DNA from 2 places in the Dielma fastidiosa genome. Region 1 is predicted to be linked to the other one. Evidence: a T-box and tRNA genes for the amino acid it is inferred to sense, from the RefSeq annotation. Region 1 holds a T-box; the other holds one or more tRNA genes.
The links. A T-box is a leader RNA that pairs with one kind of tRNA and senses whether it is charged. The one in region 1 lies ahead of metG (methionine--tRNA ligase), so its partner is inferred to be a tRNA-Met.
Positions count from the first base shown of each region.

Region 1 (9,939 bases):
GATGAGGTAAAGGATGAATATGATTTCATAATCATTGACTGTCCGCCCTCATTGGGTCTGCTGAATACGAACGCTTTGACAGCGGCTGATGCAGTCATGATTCCAATTCAGTGTGAATATTACGCGTTAGAGGGTGTTACTCAGCTTCTGCTGACGATTCGTCTAGTGCAGCAGCTGTTTAATAAGAATCTGATTATTGAGGGTGTACTGCTGACAATGTTTGATGCTCGTACTAAATTGAGCGTTGAGGTTCAGCAGGAAGTGCGCAAGCATTTTAAAGAGCGGGTTTATAAGAACTATATTCCGCGCAACATTAAATTGTCGGAGGCGCCTTCCCATGGCCAGTCAATTTTTGAATATGATATTCGCTGTGACGGAGCCAAAGCTTATGCGGGCTTAGCCAGCGAAGTAGTTAAACAGAACAGTGAGGAGGCGGCATAATGGCAAAGAAAAAAGAAGAGCCGCGTATGGGTCAGGGACTGAACGCGATCTTTGGTGATGACATTGGCAGTCTGCTGGAGGATATTCAGCATGGCAATGCAGAGGGCAGCAGTCCTAAAATGGAACTGCCCATTGATGAAATTAAACCTAATCCGTATCAGCCAAGAAAACAGTTTGATGAAAAAAAACTGCAGGAACTCTCAGAAAGCATCGCAAGTCATGGTGTCTTCACACCCATTCTTGTTAAGCAGGGAATTTCAGGCTACGAGCTAGTTGCCGGTGAACGCCGTCTGCGTGCTGCTAAGCTGGCAGGATTAAAGACAATTCCGGGTATTTTAGTGGAATTTGATGATCAGCAGATGATGGAAATCGCACTGCTTGAAAATATTCAGCGTGAAGATTTGAATGCCATTGAGGAAGCGGCCGGCTATCAAAAAATTATTGAACGTCTTGGTTATACTCAGGAACAATTGGCTAAACGGGTCGGCAAATCCCGTGAGCATGTAACGAATATGCTGAGATTGCTGAAGCTGCCTAAGACAATTCAGAATTATGTCATTGACGGCAAACTGTCAATGGGACATGTGCGCGCGATGGCTAATGTAGAAGATCATGAAACGATGGAGCTGATTGCGAAACAGGCGATTAATGAAAAATTGAGTGTAAGAGCTGTTGAAGGTTTAGTGAAAAAACTTCATGAACCTAAGAAACCAGCCGTTGAAAAGAAAACAGATGCCCATCTTGCAGATCTGCAGGGCCGGCTTCAGGATAAATTTCAAACTAAGGTTTCACTTGACAATAAGCAATTAGTGATTCATTATCATGGATATGATGATCTGAATCGTATATTGGAGATTCTTGACTGTTTAGACGCAGAAGATTAGTATGAAAAAAGTAATTCGATGTGATCTGTGTGACACATGGATCGATTCCAAATTATTCAGCGGTATCACACATCTGCGCTGTCCTAAGTGCGGAATGCGTTATCAGCTGGAGCCGGCAAGTATCAAGCGGCATAGTATGCTGCCGATCGCACTCTGTCTGCTTGCCCTATTTATCAGCTATCGTTTTATTGACAGCAGCCAGCCAATGCTGAAAGTGATTTTTGTATTATGCTTCAGCGGCGGGGGAACACTAATCGTAAATCGATTGTTCCTGAAATATGGCTATTATCAATATGAAAGCGGGAAAGGTGACTCTTATCATGAAAAATAAACTGCTAACAAGTAAATGTCTTGCATTCCTATGCAATATCGTAATTATTCTTTTACCTATTCTGGTATGGGATATTATTGTATTATTTGTATTGGCGGGTATACTGCCGGCAGGAATGCTTGATGTGGTCGATCCATTTGTGGAAATTCTCATGATCGTATCATTGCTGCTGACCAATGTCTTTATCGCGGTATCTTACGGCCAGACATTTGGTGCGGTATCCTTTGATATCCGGGTTGTAGACTTAAGCAAGAAGAAAGCATCAAGACTGCAGTGCATGCTTCGTGAACTGATTGGTTTCAGTCTGCCTTTCTTCATTCTGTACTGGCTGTTTAATTATATTGGCATCGTCGCTTATCTGCTTGTCAATCTGTTAGTTATTCTGATTGATCCATATGGCCGTTCAATTGTTGATTATGTTACACATACTAGAACGATTTCGGCATATGATGCGGGGGCACCGGTGAAAAAGAAAATTGCTAAAAAAAACGAAGTTGAAGAAGTTAAAGAAGTGGTAAAACCGCAGCCGGCAGCAGTCCCTGCACCAGCCGCACAGGTAGTGCGTGACGGTGTTTATAAGGTTGATCTGCACATGCACTCCCGATATAGTGATGACGGTGATTTCAGTGTTGAGGAATTGTTCGCAAGAGCAAAGCGCAATGGTATTCAGACAATTTCCATTGCTGATCACAACAGCATAAAAGCTAATTTTGAAGCGGTGATATTGGCAGACCGCTATCAAATCAATTATATTCCCGGCATTGAAATGGATTGTTCCTTCAATGGCACGAATCTGCATCTGTTAGGCTATGGTATTGATTATAAGGATGAACGTTATATTCAGCTCAGCAACTATCATTTGAAACAGGAGCGCAAGGCTTCGATTGAACGAGTAGATAAATTTGAAGCTGTCACCGGCTTAAAGCTTGATGTTGATTTACTTCTGTCAATGAACAACGCCGGGATTATTACCGGGGAAATGATTGGCGAACAGCTGCTGAACAATCCGGCTTATGCGGATGAAGAATTATTAAAGCCATATCGTGTCGGCGGTGAACGCAATGATAATCCATATGTAAACTTCTATTGGGACTTTTTCGCCCAAGGGAAACCAGCCTATGTTGATATAGCCTACCCAACATTGCAGGATATGGTTGAGTTGATTAAGGATACCGGCGGTATTCCAATTCTTGCCCATCCAAAGAAACCATTTGGCTGTGACAGTGAAACATTAAAGGCCATTCTTGACTGCGGCGTACGCGGACTGGAGGTCTTCAGCAGTTATCATAGCCCTGAGGAAATTGCCTGCTACCTGCAGATTGTCAAAGAGACATCATGCTTAGTAACATGCGGCAGTGATTTCCATGGCAAGACAAAGCCAAGTATTGAAATGGGTGTCAGCGGGGCTGAACCTAAATATGATAAATTGATTTCCATCTTTACAAAGAAATTTATTGATGCATAAGGAATCTTCGGATTCCTTTTTTTGTATTCTAAAGCAATGAATCATATTTTAATTCACGGTATTTTTGCGGTGTCATTTTATAAATTGCTTCAAATTTCTTATAGAAAAAGCCTAAATTATCATAACCTACTTTATTGGCAATTTCATAAATCGGCATTTCTGTATTTGATAAATAGAAACATGCCTGACACATCCTTTGCAGAATGATTAATTCTTTAAACGATTTGCCTGTGCCTTTTTTTATATATGAACTTAAGTATTGAGGCGTGAAACCAAAAACATCAGCGGTGTCTTGAAGCGAAGTAGTAAAACAATGATCTTCAATATAATTTAGAATCGACATTAAATGATTTTTATTCTTCTTCTCATTCATCTGCTGATTTTTATATTTCCTCAATATTTCACAGAATAATAAAATCATATAAGCATCAATGACCTTGTCACTGCAGAATATAGGTTCATAATGCTCACATAAAATGTTTTGAATAATTGTATGAATTTGATTATCTTCTTGTTTTTTAAATAATAGATACTGATCATGTTTGGCATTGGAAGAAAGTGAATTAAGTAAAAAACTATTGATGATGCCATTATCCCCTAAGCGATTTAAAAATCCCTGTGTTAAATATTCCTTGCGGATTTCAATAGAAATGATGATATCCTCTTCATTTAGATAGGCGATGGAATGCGGTACATTGGTATCTAACATACATATATCCCCTTGTTCCATGAATACCTTCTTCCCATCGATTGTCTGCGTACATTTTCCTGAATAAACATAAATAAATTCAATCACTGTATGAATATGCTCAGGAATAAAAGTGAAACGTGATTCTTTATTTACGATAACATATTTATTTTCAAAGAGTGAATTGAAAGTAAACAAATACATTGAGCGGTCTTGATAGTTAATTTTTTGGATATTTTTATAGCGTTCTGACAGTGTCAAAGGATCATGGCCTTGATGATATTGTTCAGATTTTGTTAATTGAAATAAAGAAGCTTCTAGTTTTTTTATGTTCATGGGATCACCTGGCTTAAGTTTAAAATATTAAGTTTGGTAAGTCAACGCGTTTTATTAGGAAATTGTAAACGGATTCATTAACAGATATCATAATAGTGTAAGAACGGTTCTGACAAGTAAAAAAGAAAGGATAAGCGATGGATATGAATAAAAAGCTTAAAATAGATGTATTATCGCCCGCAGCCGGACAATATGTTCCTTTGCGTGAAATCAAGGATGAGACATTCAGCAGCGGTGTAATGGGGAGCGGCTTTGGCATTATGCCAACAAAGGGTGTAATTTATGCGCCGGTAAATGGAACTGTCTCAATGCTGTTTCCTACCGGTCACGCGATTGGTTTTACTGCCGAGAATGGTTTAGAAATCCTTGTTCATATCGGTATTGATACAGTGAATCTGAACGGCAAGGGGTTTGAAGTGCTGAAAAAAACTGGTGACACTGTGCATGCAAATGAACCAGTGATTAAATTTGATATCGATGCGATTAAAGAAGCTGGCTTAGATCCAACAGTAATTGTTATTTATACAAATGAGAGTAAGTATACAATTGAGAATTATGAAGCAGTTCAATTGGCATTGGATACTAGAGTAGCCCAATCCTTCAGGAAGGAAGCGAATGTGATGAAAAAAGATTTAAGTAAGTATGAATATGGTGCCATGTGCTCAGAGATATTAGAAATTATCGGCGGTAAAGAAAATATCGCCAATGTATTCCACTGTATTACTCGATTGAGAATTGTGCCGGTTAACCGTGATTTGGTTGATGTTGAAAAGCTGAAAAATGTGAAAGGTATTTTAAAGGTTGTTGAATCAAGCGGTCAAATCCAATGTGTAATCGGTACTACAGTACCTGAAGTATTTAATGAATTCATTGAAATTTCGGGTGTAACTGCTGAATCTACAAGCACCGGCAATATCAAAGAAAAGAAACCCAACCTGATTACCCGCGGCCTCAATACCTTGGCATCCTGTGTCAGCCCGGGGTTATACGCTATTGTTGCCGGCGGTATGATAAAGGGAATCGTTGCTTTAATAACTGCATTAGGTTTAGTAGATGCTTCATCACAAATCATTACCGTATTAAATGCTGTCGGTGATGCACCCTTCTATTTCATGCCGTTTACCGTTGGCTTTAATGCCGCTAAACGTTTTAAGGTAAAAGAAGTATTTGGTATCATGACAGCCGGTATTTTGATGTACTCGACATTTGCAGCACCGGCAGAAGGAATAACCAGCTATGCTTTTGGTTTTCTGACCATACCGGCCTATAATTATAAAGCATCAATATTCCCGGTAATCTTGTCAGTGTGGATTTTCTCGGTTATATTCCATTTCATTGATAAAAAAATGCCTAAAAATCTACGCATTGTCTTCTCAGGCGCGTTGTCATTCTTGATAGCTGCTCCTCTGTTTCTGGCCTTTGCCGCTCCAATCGGCAATGAGATTGCTAAGCTTATGACTGGCACGTTTGCATGGTTATTTACAAATGCAGGTCCGTTTGCCGGCGCGTTGTTCTGCGGCATCATTCCTTTAACAATTATCTTTGGTATTAAAGGCTGGTCAGCCATTGAACTGCAGAATTTATCAACCTTAGGTTATGATTACATGCTGCCTAATTTCTTCTATTCAAATCTAGCCGTATCTGGCGCGATCCTCGCTTATTCGTTAAAGCAAAAACCAAGCGATAACCGATCAGCAGCAATCTCTACTGGTTTGGTATGTATTCTAGGTATTACTGAACCTGCATTGTATGGTTATGCACTGCCGGAAAAGAAGCCTTTATATGCAGCAATGCTGGGCGGTGCGATAGCCGGGGCGGTAGCGATGCTTTTAGGTGTTGTTACCTATGCATTCTCAATGCCTGGTATCACAAGTATCGCAACATATGTTGATAACGGCAGCAATTTCTTGATGCTGCTGATTACAATGGCGGTAGCATGGGGAGCATCATTTGCGATTTCATATGCGATTACTAAGAAAGAACAATAGAGGTGGAGTATGAAAAAAGGATTTCCAGAAGGATTTTTATGGGGCGGCGCGATTGCGGCTTCACAAGCAGACGGCGCTTATAATCAAGGCGGTAAAGGTTTAGATACTCAGGATTTAAGATATTTTGATGCGGCTTGGACCAAGGAAGAGCGCGCGATGTTTAAAAACCGCAGAATCAATGGTGAAAAATATAAAAAGGCATTAACTGATGATGATACTGTTCACTATCCATTCAGATGGGGAATTGATTTCTATAACCATTATAAAGAGGATGTGAAGCTGTTTGCGGAATTAGGTATCAAAGTATTGCGCACATCGATTAACTGGGCGAGAATTTATCCCAATGGGGATGATGAAATGCCTAATGAAGAGGGGATTCAGTTTTATATAGATTTATTTAATGAATGCCATAAATATGGTATTAAAGTATTCGCAACCATTCTTCATTACAATATACCTGTGAATCTGGTAGAAAAATACGGCGGCTGGAAGAACCGTAAAACCATTGATTTTTATGTTAAATATGCGACAACATTATTTGTAAGACTTGGCGACAGAGTTGATTATTGGCTGCCCTTTAATGAATTTAATGCCGGCAGATTTAATCCTTATAACGGTGTGTGTCTAGTGGAGGATCAGGAAGCAGATTATGTTAATGCGATATTCCAATGTCTTCATCATCAATTCATCGCTAATGCATTGACAATAAAAGCGGGTCATGAGATTTTGCCGGGGTCAATGATTGGCGGTATGATTGCCAGATTTACAACATACCCGGCCACTTGTCATCCTGATGATGTGATGCAGATGATCTTAGATGATCAATATTCAAATTGGTTCTATCTGGATGTAATGGCTAGAGGAAAATATCCTGCCTATATTGAACGGTATTTTGATAAAGAAAACATTCAGATTAAAAAAGAAGCGGACGATGATATGATTTTAAGTGAAAATACGATTGACTTCACAGCCTTCTCCTATTATTTTTCACAGGTTTCTACCACTAAACAAGGCTGGGAGAAGACGGCGGGTAATCTGATCATGGCTAATAAAAATCCGTATTTAGAAACCAGTGAATGGGGATGGCAGAAAGATCCGGTTGGACTGCGGATTACATTGAATCAGATTTATGATCGTTATCAATTGCCGGTATTTGTTGCGGAAAATGGATTAGGCGCCAAAGATATCCTTGAAGCTGACGGGACTGTTCACGATCCATATAGAATTGATTATTTAAAAACTCATATCGCGCAAATGAAAGAGGCAGTTATCGATGGTGTTGATTTGTTAGGATATACGATGTGGGGCTTCATCGATATTGTCTCATGCGGACCTATGGAAATGAGTAAGCGCTATGGAGTAATCTATGTTGACCGAGATGACGAGGGAAAGGGTACCAATAAACGATACAAAAAAGATTCTTTTTACTGGTATAAAAAATGTATCGAAACCAATGGTGATACTGAATAATTAAATGATGTAGTATAAAGCAGTATCTCTCATGAGGAGATACTGCTTTTGCTTATTCTAGCTGGGTGCGTGATTTTGTGTATTTATAAGCGGTCTTAAGCATAGAATGCCATGAGGTGATTGAATGTTTGACCGTCTGAACTGCATCATGGTTGATTTGCTGATCCAATTTTCGCCCTATGTACTCTGGGCCATTTGTTTTGTATTTCTGCTCAGCAATGCTGTCAGTCTTGAATTTTATCATACATATGTAAGATTAATGCCATTGTTAACGCTTCTTACAATATTCAGATTTTGTAAGACAACCAATGGTGAGGCGTTTTTTGACTGTCATCCTTATGGCTGCGGCATCTATGTGATGCAGGGACTGATCCCATGGCTTCTCATTCAGCTCTTCGGCTTTGTGGGGATGGAATTATCATTATTTTTTATAATTGGTCTGCATACTTTCAGTGATCGTTATCTTATTTTTATGGCAGATAAACTGCCTTCTATAAAGATAAAATAATACTTTTTGATTGTTTAGTCATGGTTTAAATAAGGAAACATTGACTTTTACTTGATTAAAGAAAAATAATTGCATATAATAATCAAGTAAAGGTTAAGACGGAAAGAGTAGTACCTGATGAACTGACAGAGAGCGGATGGCTGGTGGAAATCCGCAGGGATAAGGGTATGAAGATGGCTCCTGAACTGTTTTTCTGAATCGTTAGGAAAAAACGTAACTGCGCGTTAAGCAGATGAGGTGTACGATGTACACAAATTAAGGTGGTACCACGAGATTTCGTCCTTTGGCGGAATCTTTTTTTATTAAAGCAGGAGGATGCGACATGAAAAATAAAGGTAAATATTATTTGACGACGGCGATTGCCTATACGTCAGGGAAACCGCATATCGGCAATACATACGAAATTATACTTTCAGATGCGATTGCCCGTTATCGCCGTTCACAGGGGTATGATGTGTTCTTTCAGACAGGAACTGATGAGCATGGACAGAAAATTGAAGAAAAGGCAGTAGCTGCCGGAGTTACACCACAGGCATATGTTGATGGTGTGGCGGATGTGATTCGTGAGAATTATAAACTGATGAATATTTCTTACGATTATTTTGTGAGAACTACCGATGATTATCATGTGAAGCAGGTACAGAAAATCTTTAAAAAGCTTTACGAACAGGGTGATATTTACAAAGGTAAATATGAAGGCCTGTATTGTACGCCATGTGAGTCCTTCTGGACTGAAAGCCAGCTTGTCGATGGGAAATGTCCTGACTGCGGCCGGCCAGTTCAGAAAGCAACTGAGGAAGCGTATTTTTTCAATCTGCAGAAATATGCTCAGCGCTTGATTGATCATATTGAATCTCATCCTGAATTTATTCAGCCTGAATCAAGAAAAAATGAAATGCTGAATAATTTCATCAAACCGGGACTGCAGGATCTTTGCGTTTCCAGAACTTCTTTTAAATGGGGGATTCCGGTTGACTTTGATGATAAGCATGTGGTTTATGTATGGATTGACGCGTTATCAAACTATATTACAAGCTTAGGCTTTGATGCGGATGGCAACCATGGTGAAAACTATAAGAAATACTGGCCGGCCGATGTTCATGTCATCGGTAAAGATATTCTGAGATTCCATACGATTTATTGGCCGATTATGCTGATGGCATTAGGACAGCCGCTGCCTAAACAGGTATTTGGTCATCCTTGGCTGTTAGTCGGCGATGGCAAAATGAGTAAATCCAAAGGCAATGCCATTTATGCGGATGAGCTGGTGAAGTATTTCGGTGTCGATGCCGTGCGTTATTTCTGTCTGAGTGAAATGCCTTATGCTCAGGATGGTACGATTACATGGGAACTGATGATCGAACGAATCAATTCTGATTTGGCGAACGTACTCGGCAATCTGGTGAACCGCACCATTTCAATGACCAATAAATATTTTGCGGGCGAGGTTAGCAATCCTGAAGCTAATGAACCGCTGGATGAGGAATTGAAACAGGCGGCAATGAACGCGGTTAAGGGTGCTGAGAAGAAGATGGATGAGCTGCGCGTCGGTGATGCGATTGCGGAAATCTTCGTTCTGCTTAAACGCTGCAACAAATACATTGATGAGACAACACCTTGGACATTGGCGAAAGAAGGTAAAAATGATCGTCTGGCAACGGTGCTGTATAATCTGCTTGAAGGGATCCGCATCGCGGCTATTCTGCTTGAACCATTCCTGCCAGAAACGGCGGAAAAGATTTTCGCACAATTGAATACGGAAGTAACTGATTTAGATACTTGTGAAAGCTTCGGTCATTTGGAATGCGGTAAAAAAGTCATCGCAAAG
Region 1 covers NZ_QRQL01000002.1:528,200-538,138, reverse strand. Annotated here, with positions in the region: gene DWZ33_RS07270 (ParA family protein) at 1-441, shown strand, start outside; gene DWZ33_RS07265 (ParB/RepB/Spo0J family partition protein) at 441-1,325, shown strand; gene DWZ33_RS07260 (hypothetical protein) at 1,327-1,656, shown strand; gene DWZ33_RS07255 (PHP domain-containing protein) at 1,646-3,121, shown strand; gene DWZ33_RS07250 (AraC family transcriptional regulator) at 3,150-4,145, opposite strand; gene DWZ33_RS07245 (PTS sugar transporter subunit IIABC) at 4,283-6,133, shown strand; gene DWZ33_RS07240 (glycoside hydrolase family 1 protein) at 6,143-7,603, shown strand; gene DWZ33_RS07235 (hypothetical protein) at 7,728-8,111, shown strand; T-box leader at 8,198-8,398, shown strand; gene metG (methionine--tRNA ligase) at 8,434-9,939, shown strand, end outside.

Region 2 (9,939 bases), on a different contig from region 1:
CTTCTTTATCACGACTGATGAAGGACGGCATCGGTGAAGGGTATACAAGAGCCGATCATTCAGCGGTAAGCAATCAGCTTTTTGCCTGCTATGCCAAGGTACAGGATGCCCGCTCACTTGCCTCAGTTATCGGTGAGGATGAGCTTTCTGACGCGGATAAGCAATATATGCAGTTTGGCAAGCTTTTTGAACAGCATTTTATCAATCAGGGATTTGATGAGAATCGCTCAATCGATGAAACGTTGGATCTTGGCTGGTCACTGCTATCCGTTTTGCCTAAAAATGAGTTGGATCGTGTAGATGATGCAGTCCTTGATCAATTCTATGATCATGAAGCAGCAGTTAAACGGTTTGATCTAAAAGAAGAAACGATCATTAAAGAATTAGCAAACCAGGGAGCGTAAGCCTATGGCTAATCAGGTAGCTCCGACAAAAGGTAATTTGATTGCCACTAAGAAATCACTGTCATTAGCATCTTTAGGTTATGATCTGATGGACCGTAAGCGTAATATCTTGATTCGTGAAATGATGGAGCAGGTTGAAAATGTGAAAATGCTTCGTGATGAAATAACCAAGACATATGCTGTCGCTTATTATGCTCTGCAGGAGGCCAATATGTCATTGGGTCTGATTACTGATATCGTCGATGCGATACCGGTAGATAATGGGCTTCAAGTCAGTTACCGCAGTGTTATGGGTGTGGAACTGCCGAAGATTCATTATGAAAAGCAGCCGATGGAATTGACGTATGGACTGGAGCGAGCAAATTCTAAGCTGGATTATGCCTACCGCTGCTTTGCGAAGGTTAAGGAAATGACAATTGTACTGGCAGAGGTTGAAAACAGCGTTTATCGGCTTGCTAATACGATACGCAAGACGCAAAAGCGGGCTAACGCTTTGAAGAATATTGTGATTCCTGATTTTAAGCTGACGGTAAAGAATATCAGTGACGCGCTTGAAGAAAAAGAGCGTGAAGAATTCTCGCGTCAGAAGGTAATCAAAACAACTAAGGATAAAATAAAAGAGGAAGCTGCCGAGTAAAATCGGCGGTTTTCTTTTGCGTTTTTTATGATTTGGGAATAAAAGTGTTTGCTTCAGGGCATACTTGATACGGAAAGTTACAGACAGAAAAGCTGTTTTAGTGAATATGTGTTTCAGCCTTTTAAGCATCAAGTGTGAGAATCAGCCTATTTAAAGGCTTCTGCGGCAATCGGGAAATTATTGATTAAAAAAATTAAAAAAAGTTAAAAAAATACTTGCATTATCTAAAGGTATTTGGTATTATAAATGGGCACTGATGAGACAGTGCGAAACACCGATGCGCCATTAGCTCAACTGGATAGAGCGTTTGACTACGGATCAAAAGGTTGTGGGTTCGATTCCTGCATGGCGCGCCATTTAATTTAATGTTTGTCGACGGGATGTAGCACAGCTTGGTAGTGCACTTGATTTGGGATCAAGGGGTCGCAGGTTCGAATCCTGTCATCCCGACCATTAATTTGGCTGGGTAGCTTAGTTGGCTAGAGCATCCGGTTCATACCCGGAAGGTCGTGGGTTCGAGTCCCACCCCAGCCACCAACTTATAGATCTAATTAAGGATGCGGACCCTTAGCTCAGTTGGTTAGAGCATCCGGCTCATAACCGGCGGGTCGTAGGTTCGAGTCCTACAGGGTCCACCAGCTTATTTTAAATTGAATATGGAGGAATACCCAAGTGGCTGAAGGGTCCGGTCTTGAAAACCGGTAGGTCGTGCGAGCGGCGCCTGGGTTCGAATCCCAGTTCCTCCGCCATTAAAAAAAGGTTAACAATTTCCTTAAAATTGTAATATATATCGCGGGATAGAGCAGTCTGGTAGCTCGTCGGGCTCATAACCCGGAGGTCGTTGGTTCAAATCCTTCTCCCGCAACCAAATGGTTCCGTAGCTCAGTCGGTAGAGCAAAGGACTGAAAATCCTTGTGTCGTTGGTTCGATTCCGACCGGAACCACCATTTGAAAACAATCCCTAGAAGTGAGGATAAGCCTTATTTCTAGGGTTTTTTTTGATTTTTGATATATCACTTAAATGTTCTAGATAAGGTCATGCCTATTTTATGACTATAAAAAGATGTTGATTTACCTTTTTATTGAGTTAAAATTAAGAATAGAAAGATTTTTGAGTTAGGAAAATTTTATTTTAGGTTTTATTTGAATTAAACGAAAGCCTGTGATTGAATAGCAGTTATATAGATTTCAATAATTAAGTTGAATAGAAAGTTTGATTGCAGGAGTAAGGGCCAATAAGGGCTAGTTCAGCGTACTTACTGATGATCATAAAGCTTAAAAGTTTGATTGCTTTATGAATTTTTGGTATAATTATCTAAATGCTGATGTGAGGTATTTTCAATGGTAAAGCAAACAACAAATAACGATCAAATTGATGAAATAACAGGCCGACCTAGTGCAGTGTGGCTAAGGCATATATATAAAGAAACAGTTTCGAAGGATTGTCAGCATTATGTATTTGCTACTGCAAATATTAAAGATTTTCGTTACTTCAATCTCAAATATGGTTTTGAACAGGGTAATCAAATCCTTAAAATAGTGCTTGACTGTCTTTATCATCATCTTGATGATAAAAGCTATGCGGCAAGAGTCTATGCTGATGAATTTCATCTTTTAATCTATTGTGAAGACTGTGATGCTTTTGTAGATAAGTTTTTAGTGCCATTTGTTGATGAGCTTTTTGATGTGGAAGAGCCAATGCTTTATCATAATATTTATATGTCTTTTGGTCTTTATAAGCTGGAGCATCCTAATGAGGACTATGCTCATATCTCGAATAAGGCTGAAATAGCCCGCTTGGAATGCCGTGAGCTTAAGCATCGTTCATTTAGCTTTGATGATTTAAATAAACAGAAGTATGATGAATACATGATGCGTCATGCCTTAAATGGCAAGCTGACAGAAGCGCGGCTAAATAAAGAATTTGTTCCTTATATCCAGCCTAAAATTGATCTGTCCAGCGAACAGATAGTTGGCGGCGAGATTTTAATGCGCTGGATCAATGAACAGGGTGAATTAATCCCTTTAACGAATTTCTTTTTTTCATTAAATGAAAAAGGTGATATTTATTTGATTGATCTGTATTTGTTTGATCAGGTTTGTCATTGGATGAATCAGCGCTTGAAAGCAAAGCTGCCTTTGGTGCCGGTAAGTTTTAATATAACCAATACTTCTTTCTTTGATATTAATTTTCTTGATGATTATTTAAATATTCTGCATCAATATGAGATTCCCAAGGAATATATTGAATTTGAATTTTTAGAGGATATTCAATATGGCTTGAATGAGCAGGTCATTGAAACCATTGAGAAGCTGAAAGCGATTGGTTTTACATGTTCTCTGGATGATTTTGGCAGCGGTTATTCTTCTTATAATGTATTATTAAAAACACAGGTTGATATTATCAAGCTGGATCGAATGTTTTTCCAGAAGCAGTTAACTGAGAAGTATGCGAAGATGCTGAATTACACCATCCTTGCATTAAAGGAAATGGATCTTAAAATTCTTGCAGAAGGTGTTGAAACTAAGGAATATGTTGACTTTCTTAAGTCTGCAGGCTGTGATTATGTGCAGGGATTCTATTATTATAAACCGATGCCGCTTGATGAATTCCAACAGCTGATTGATAAACAGGCAGAGGTTCAAACAGCTTAAAGGTTAGAATAAGGCAGAAGCTATTGAGGGTTATAACTCAAGCGGCTGCCTTTTTTGATTGCCAGAGTGTTTTTTGTAATAAGAAAAAGGTATAATATAAAAAAGTATAGGAGGTTTACAATGAAAAGGACAGCGGCATTTTTTGATATTGACGGAACGATTTATCGGGAAGGTCTAATTACTGAATTATTTAAGAAATTTGTGACTCATGAGCTTGTTGATCAGACACGCTGGCATGATGATGTCCGGCCGGTTTTTATGAAATGGGATCGCCGACAAGGGGAATATGATGATTATTTGATGAAAATGACAGATATATTTAAGGAAACCATTGTGGGTCTGTCTGAGGAACATGTTAAATTTATTGCCGCTAAGGTCATTGAACAGAAAGGAGATCGGGTATATACATTTACCCGTGATGAAATTTTGATGCATCGCAGACTAGGGCATTTGGTGATTGCGATATCGGGGTCACCTTATGAATTGGTTAGTGAAATGGCGGCTAAGTATGCGTTTGATGATTTTCGCGGTACAGTATATAAAACAGATGAAAAGGGTTGTTATACAGGTGAAATCATACCGATGTGGGATTCCCGCAGCAAGCAGAAAGCCATTCAGCAATTATGCAGTGAATATGATCTTGATTTGAATGAATGTTATGCTTATGGAGATACGACAGGTGATTTCACGATGTTTCAGCATGTGGGACATCCCTATGCGATAAATCCTACCAGAGAGCTGCTGAATCGGATTATGAACGATTCTGAGGTAAAGGCTAAAATTCAGGTAATTGTGGAGCGTAAGGATGTTGTTTATGAAATGGATATTCATAATATGAAACTGCGCTGATTTAGATGCTGGTGCTGAGGTAATCTAACATTATGCTTGTAAGAAATTGGAACCAATCAGCGTAAGACTGTAAATTAGCTCAATCATCGTTTATAATAAAAGTGTCAGGAGAGAAGATATGAAGTATATTGGAAAAGTGTTGATGATGCTAATGCTTATTCTTGGTGTCAGCGGCTGTCAGTCTTCTAGGGCTTATGAGGCGAAGCAGCCGCCAATGTCAGATCAGCTTGCGGAAGCGGTGAATGAAGATGCAGAAAATACAGAGGGTGAATTGGAAATTTACTTTTTGGATACGGGTAATTCTGACTGTATTTTCATTAATGCAGAGCAAAAGGTGCTGATTGATGCCGGAGATAATGATGATGAATCGATGATCGTTGATTTTTTGAAAGCATTGAAGATTGAGAAAATAGATTATTTGGTGAATACACATCCTGATGCGGATCATGCCGGCGGTTTGGATGCGGTTATTGAGAATTTTGCGATTGGTACGGTTTTTATTTCAAATGGTTCCGCAGAATCTAAAACATATCGTGATTTTGTCAATGCGGCGGTGGACAGGGGATTATCACCTTCGGTTCCGTTAGCTGATAAGCTGTTTTATCTGCAGCCAGAGATGTTTATGCGTTTCTATAATACAGAAGCTAAGGGAAGCGGCAATGAGGTATCGTTAATTGTTGAATTAGTTTATAAGCAGCAGCGTTTCTTGTTTATGGGTGATGCTGAAAAGGCACAGGAGCTGGCTGTCTTAGATCAGCTTGATGATGTGGATCTTGTTAAAATCGGACATCATGGTTCAAGAACCTCCACCAGTCAAGAATTGTTAGAACGGATAAAACCGGAAATAGCGGTCATTCTGTGCGGTAAGAACAACTCCTATGGTCATCCGCATCAAGAGGTGCTGGATCGGCTGACGGCTTATGGCATTGAGGTGTATCGAACAGATCTGCAGGGTACGCTTCATGTGCATAGTGATGGCGTAAATCTCAGCATTGAGGCAATGGCAGAAAGTGATAAGCTGTCTAATGATAAGGATACATCAGCTGCAGAAGAAGCAGAATATTATATTGGGAATCTTAATTCTAAGAAATTTCATTTAGCAGAGTGTAATTCATTACCTGCTGAAAAGAATCAAATTATATTTGATAGCTATGAGGATGCGGTTAATCAAGGTTATACACCTTGTAAAGTATGTAATCCATAAGGAAGAGGTGAAAAAATGGTTCAGGAATCATTATTTGATGATCGTGAAATGAGTGATCCGCTGGCAAGCCGGCTGCGGCCGAAGACCTTGGATGAATATGTGGGACAAAAGCATCTTTTGGGTGAGGGAAAGGTGCTTGCTCAGTTAATTAAGAACGATCAGGTATCTTCGATGATTTTCTGGGGTCCGCCGGGTGTCGGCAAGACTACGCTGGCAAGAATTATCGCCGGTAAAACGAAAAGCCGTTTCATTGATTTCAGTGCTGTTACCAGCGGTATAAAAGAGATTAAGGAAGTAATGAATAAGGCTGAAAGCGCACGATTAATGGGTGAACGGACGATTTTGTTCATTGATGAGATTCATCGTTTCAATAAGGCTCAGCAGGATGCTTTTCTGCCGTTTGTGGAAAAGGGAAGCATTATATTGATTGGTGCGACAACTGAAAATCCTTCATTTGAGATTAATTCCGCGTTATTGTCCCGATGCAAGGTTTTTGTGCTTCAGGCCTTATCAGCAGATGATCTGTCTGAATTAATTGGTCATGCTATCAGTTCACCAAAGGGATTTGGTAATTTTAAAATCAATATCAGTGATGAAATGATATATATGATTGCTAATTTTGCTAATGGTGATGCTCGTGTGGCATTAAATACATTAGAAATGGTTGTGCTGAATGGTGAACGTCAAGGTATTGAGATTACGATTACCAAGGAGACTTTGGAACAATGCATCAGTAAAAAATCATTGCTTTATGATAAAAAAGGGGAGGAGCATTATAACCTTATCTCAGCGCTTCATAAATCAATGCGTAACAGTGATGTTGATGCGTCCATCTATTGGCTTGCGAGAATGCTCGAAGCGGGCGAGGACCCGCTTTATGTGGCCCGCAGGGTCGTGCGTTTTGCCAGTGAGGATATCGGCATGGCTGACAGCCGGGCATTGGAAATTGCGGTTGCTGCTTATCAGGCTTGTCATTTTCTGGGAATGCCGGAATGTAATGTGCATTTAACGCATGCGGTTACGTATATGGCATTGGCTCCAAAATCAAATGCTTTATATGTCGCCTATGGGAAAGCTGCTGATGATGCTTCAAAGATGCTGGCTGAACCGGTACCGCTGCAGATACGCAATGCACCAACCAAGCTGATGAAGGATTTAAACTATGGGGCAGGCTATCAATATGCTCATGATACCGAAGATAAACTCACCAATATGCGCTGTCTGCCTGATTCTTTGCTGAATCATTCTTATTATCATCCAACGAATCAAGGATCAGAGGCACGTGTACAGGAACGGATGAAGCAAATTAATGAATGGCGTAAAAAACACCAATAGGAGTTCTTATGAAAGTAACATATATTGATCACAGTGGTTTTATGATTGAATTAGTGCATACGATTTTGGTTTTTGATTATTATCGCGGAGAGATACCAGCTTTTGATCAGTCAAAGAAGGTATATGTTTTTGCTTCTCACACTCATCAGGATCATTTTAATCGTGAGATTCTTGATTGGCAGGGAGATATTCAATGGATATTATCAAAAGATATCCGAATTAAACCAACTGATAAAATTCATCAGGTAAAAGCTAATAGCAGTTATATAATTGATGAGCTGAAATGTGAAACGCTGCATTCTACTGATCAGGGAGTTGCATTTATGATTGATGTAGAAGGTGTGTCTATTTACCATGCCGGTGATTTAAATTGGTGGCATTGGGAAGGGGAAAACAGCGATGGTGAAAATAAAGCTGCGAAGAATGCATTTTTAAAGGAAATGGATAAGCTGAAGGACAGAACCTTTGATTTGGCCTTTGTTCCGCTTGATCCCCGTCAGGAAAAGCAATTCAGCTGGGGGATGCTTGCCTTTTTAAAGAGTGCGGATGCTAAATTGGTTTTTCCAATGCACATGTGGGAAGACTATGCAGTGATTGAACGGTTTTTAGCGTTGGATGAGGCTGCGGAATATAAGGATAAAATCGTTAAGATTGAACACATGAATCAATTATTTACAATTAAGGAAGGAGAAAATCATGAATTATACATTTAATCATTTTAATTTTAATGTCTGTGATTTACAGAAAAGCTTGGCGTTTTATAAGGAAGCATTAGGCTTAGAGGTTGTGCGCAAGAAAGAAGCGGCTGACGGCAGCTTTATATTGGCTTATCTGGGTGATGGGAAGAGTGATTTTACTCTTGAGTTGACTTGGCTGAAAGATCATCCGCAGAAGTATGATCTTGGTGAAGAAGAGTTTCACTTGGCTTTGACGGTGAATGATTATGAAGCATCTTTTAAGAAGCATCAGGCGATGGGCTGCGTGTGCTTTAATAATGAAGCAATGGGAATTTATTTTATAAATGATCCGGATGGCTATTGGATTGAAATCGTTCCATTGAAACGCTGATAAGTTGATAGAAAAAATAGTGCAAAAGAGTGATAAAAATGATATTATAGTTAGGAAATTGTAAAGAAAAGGAGAAGTTTATGGCAGATAAAATTATCGTTCTTGACTTTGGCAGTCAGTATAACCAGCTGATTGCACGTCGTGTTCGTGAAATGGGCGTATATAGTGAATTGAAATCACGTCATACAAGTGCTGCGGAAATTGCTGCCGATCCTGAAATAAAAGGTATTATTTTTTCAGGCGGGCCAAATTCGGTATATGATGAGAATGCTTTTAAGGTAGACCCTGAAATTTTTAAGATTGGGAAGCCAATTTTAGGGATTTGTTATGGGATGCAGCTGATGGCGCATGATTTGGGCGGCAAGGTTGAATCCTGTGAGCATGCGGAGTATGGCAAAGCGGATATTGAAATTAAGGCTGGCAATGCGTTGCTGAAGGGTATGGAAAATACGCAGCAGGTTTGGATGTCACATGGTGATCAGGTTACTGCGGTTCCTGAGGGCTTTGAGGTTAATGCTTCTACACAAACTTGTCCAATTGTAATGATGAGTAATCCTGAGAAGCGTTTTTATGCGATTCAATTCCATCCGGAAGTTCGTCATACAGTTAACGGCACTGCGATGCTGAAGAATTTTGTGTTTGGTGTATGTGAGGCTAAGAATAACTGGAGCATGAAGGAATTCGTCGATGTGGAGATTGCGAAGATCAAGGAAACAGTCGGTGATGATGAGGTATTATGCGCATTATCCGGCGGTGTTGACTCTGCGGTTGTGGCGGCTTTGCTGCATAAGGCAATTGGTGATAAGCTGACTTGTATGTTTGTTGATCATGGTTTGCTGCGCTTGAATGAGGCAGAATCTGTAGTAGATACATTTAAGGGACGTTTTGGCATGAATCTTTATAAGATTGATGCGAGAAACGAGTTCATGAGTTTGCTGAAGGGTGTGAGTGATCCTGAACAGAAACGTAAGATTATCGGTAATGAATTTATTCGTGTGTTTGAACGCGAGTCTGCAAAGTTTACTCAGATTAAGTGGCTGGCACAGGGAACATTGTATACAGATGTGATTGAGTCCGGAACGGATACCGCGCAGACGATCAAGAGTCATCATAATGTTGGCGGCCTGCCTGAAAATATGCAGTTTAAATTGATTGAACCACTGAATACTTTGTTTAAGGATGAAGTGAGAGAGTTAGGTACGCTGCTGGGGCTGCCTGATGAAATTGTGCACCGTCAGCCATTCCCAGGACCAGGTCTTGCGATTCGTGTATTGGGTGAAGTGACTGAAGAGAAGCTGGATCTGGTACGCCGCAGTGATGCGATTTTGCGTGAAGAGATTGCGCTGGCTGGCTTGGATAAGGAAATTTGGCAGTATTTTACAGCATTGCCGGATATGAAGTCAGTAGGTGTTATGGGTGATCAGCGTACATATGAATATACAGTCGGTATTCGTGCGGTTACGTCAATTGATGGTATGACTGCAGACTGGGCGCGGATTCCTTATGATGTTCTGGATAAGATTTCAAGACGGATCATCAATGAGGTGAAGGGCATTAATCGAGTGGTGCTGGATTGCACATCAAAACCGCCTGCGACGATTGAATGGGAATAATTATTTAAGAGTATTTGAGTCCCGAAAAACCTTGTAAATAAAGGATATTTCGGGATTATTGCTATTTGCTGACTACAAATTGATACATTAGACTGACTCTAAGTAGCCAAGTAATCAACTTGCTACTGCATCCAGCTATTGGCTACTTTCATCTGCTTGGTTGAGGAACAGATG
Region 2 covers NZ_QRQL01000001.1:293,207-303,145, reverse strand. Annotated here, with positions in the region: gene DWZ33_RS01635 (V-type ATP synthase subunit B) at 1-404, shown strand, start outside; gene DWZ33_RS01630 (V-type ATP synthase subunit D) at 409-1,041, shown strand; tRNA gene DWZ33_RS01625 (tRNA-Arg) at 1,321-1,397, shown strand; tRNA gene DWZ33_RS01620 (tRNA-Pro) at 1,418-1,494, shown strand; tRNA gene DWZ33_RS01615 (tRNA-Met) at 1,502-1,578, shown strand; tRNA gene DWZ33_RS01610 (tRNA-Ile) at 1,603-1,679, shown strand; tRNA gene DWZ33_RS01605 (tRNA-Ser) at 1,700-1,790, shown strand; tRNA gene DWZ33_RS01600 (tRNA-Met) at 1,833-1,909, shown strand; tRNA gene DWZ33_RS01595 (tRNA-Phe) at 1,913-1,988, shown strand; gene DWZ33_RS01590 (EAL domain-containing protein) at 2,383-3,696, shown strand; gene DWZ33_RS01585 (HAD-IB family hydrolase) at 3,817-4,545, shown strand; gene DWZ33_RS01580 (ComEC/Rec2 family competence protein) at 4,664-5,749, shown strand; gene DWZ33_RS01575 (replication-associated recombination protein A) at 5,765-7,084, shown strand; gene DWZ33_RS01570 (MBL fold metallo-hydrolase) at 7,093-7,797, shown strand; gene DWZ33_RS01565 (VOC family protein) at 7,781-8,152, shown strand; gene guaA (glutamine-hydrolyzing GMP synthase) at 8,233-9,765, shown strand.
Region 2: it has a tRNA-Met gene. The T-box ahead of metG (methionine--tRNA ligase) is inferred to sense a tRNA for this amino acid. The anticodon was not compared.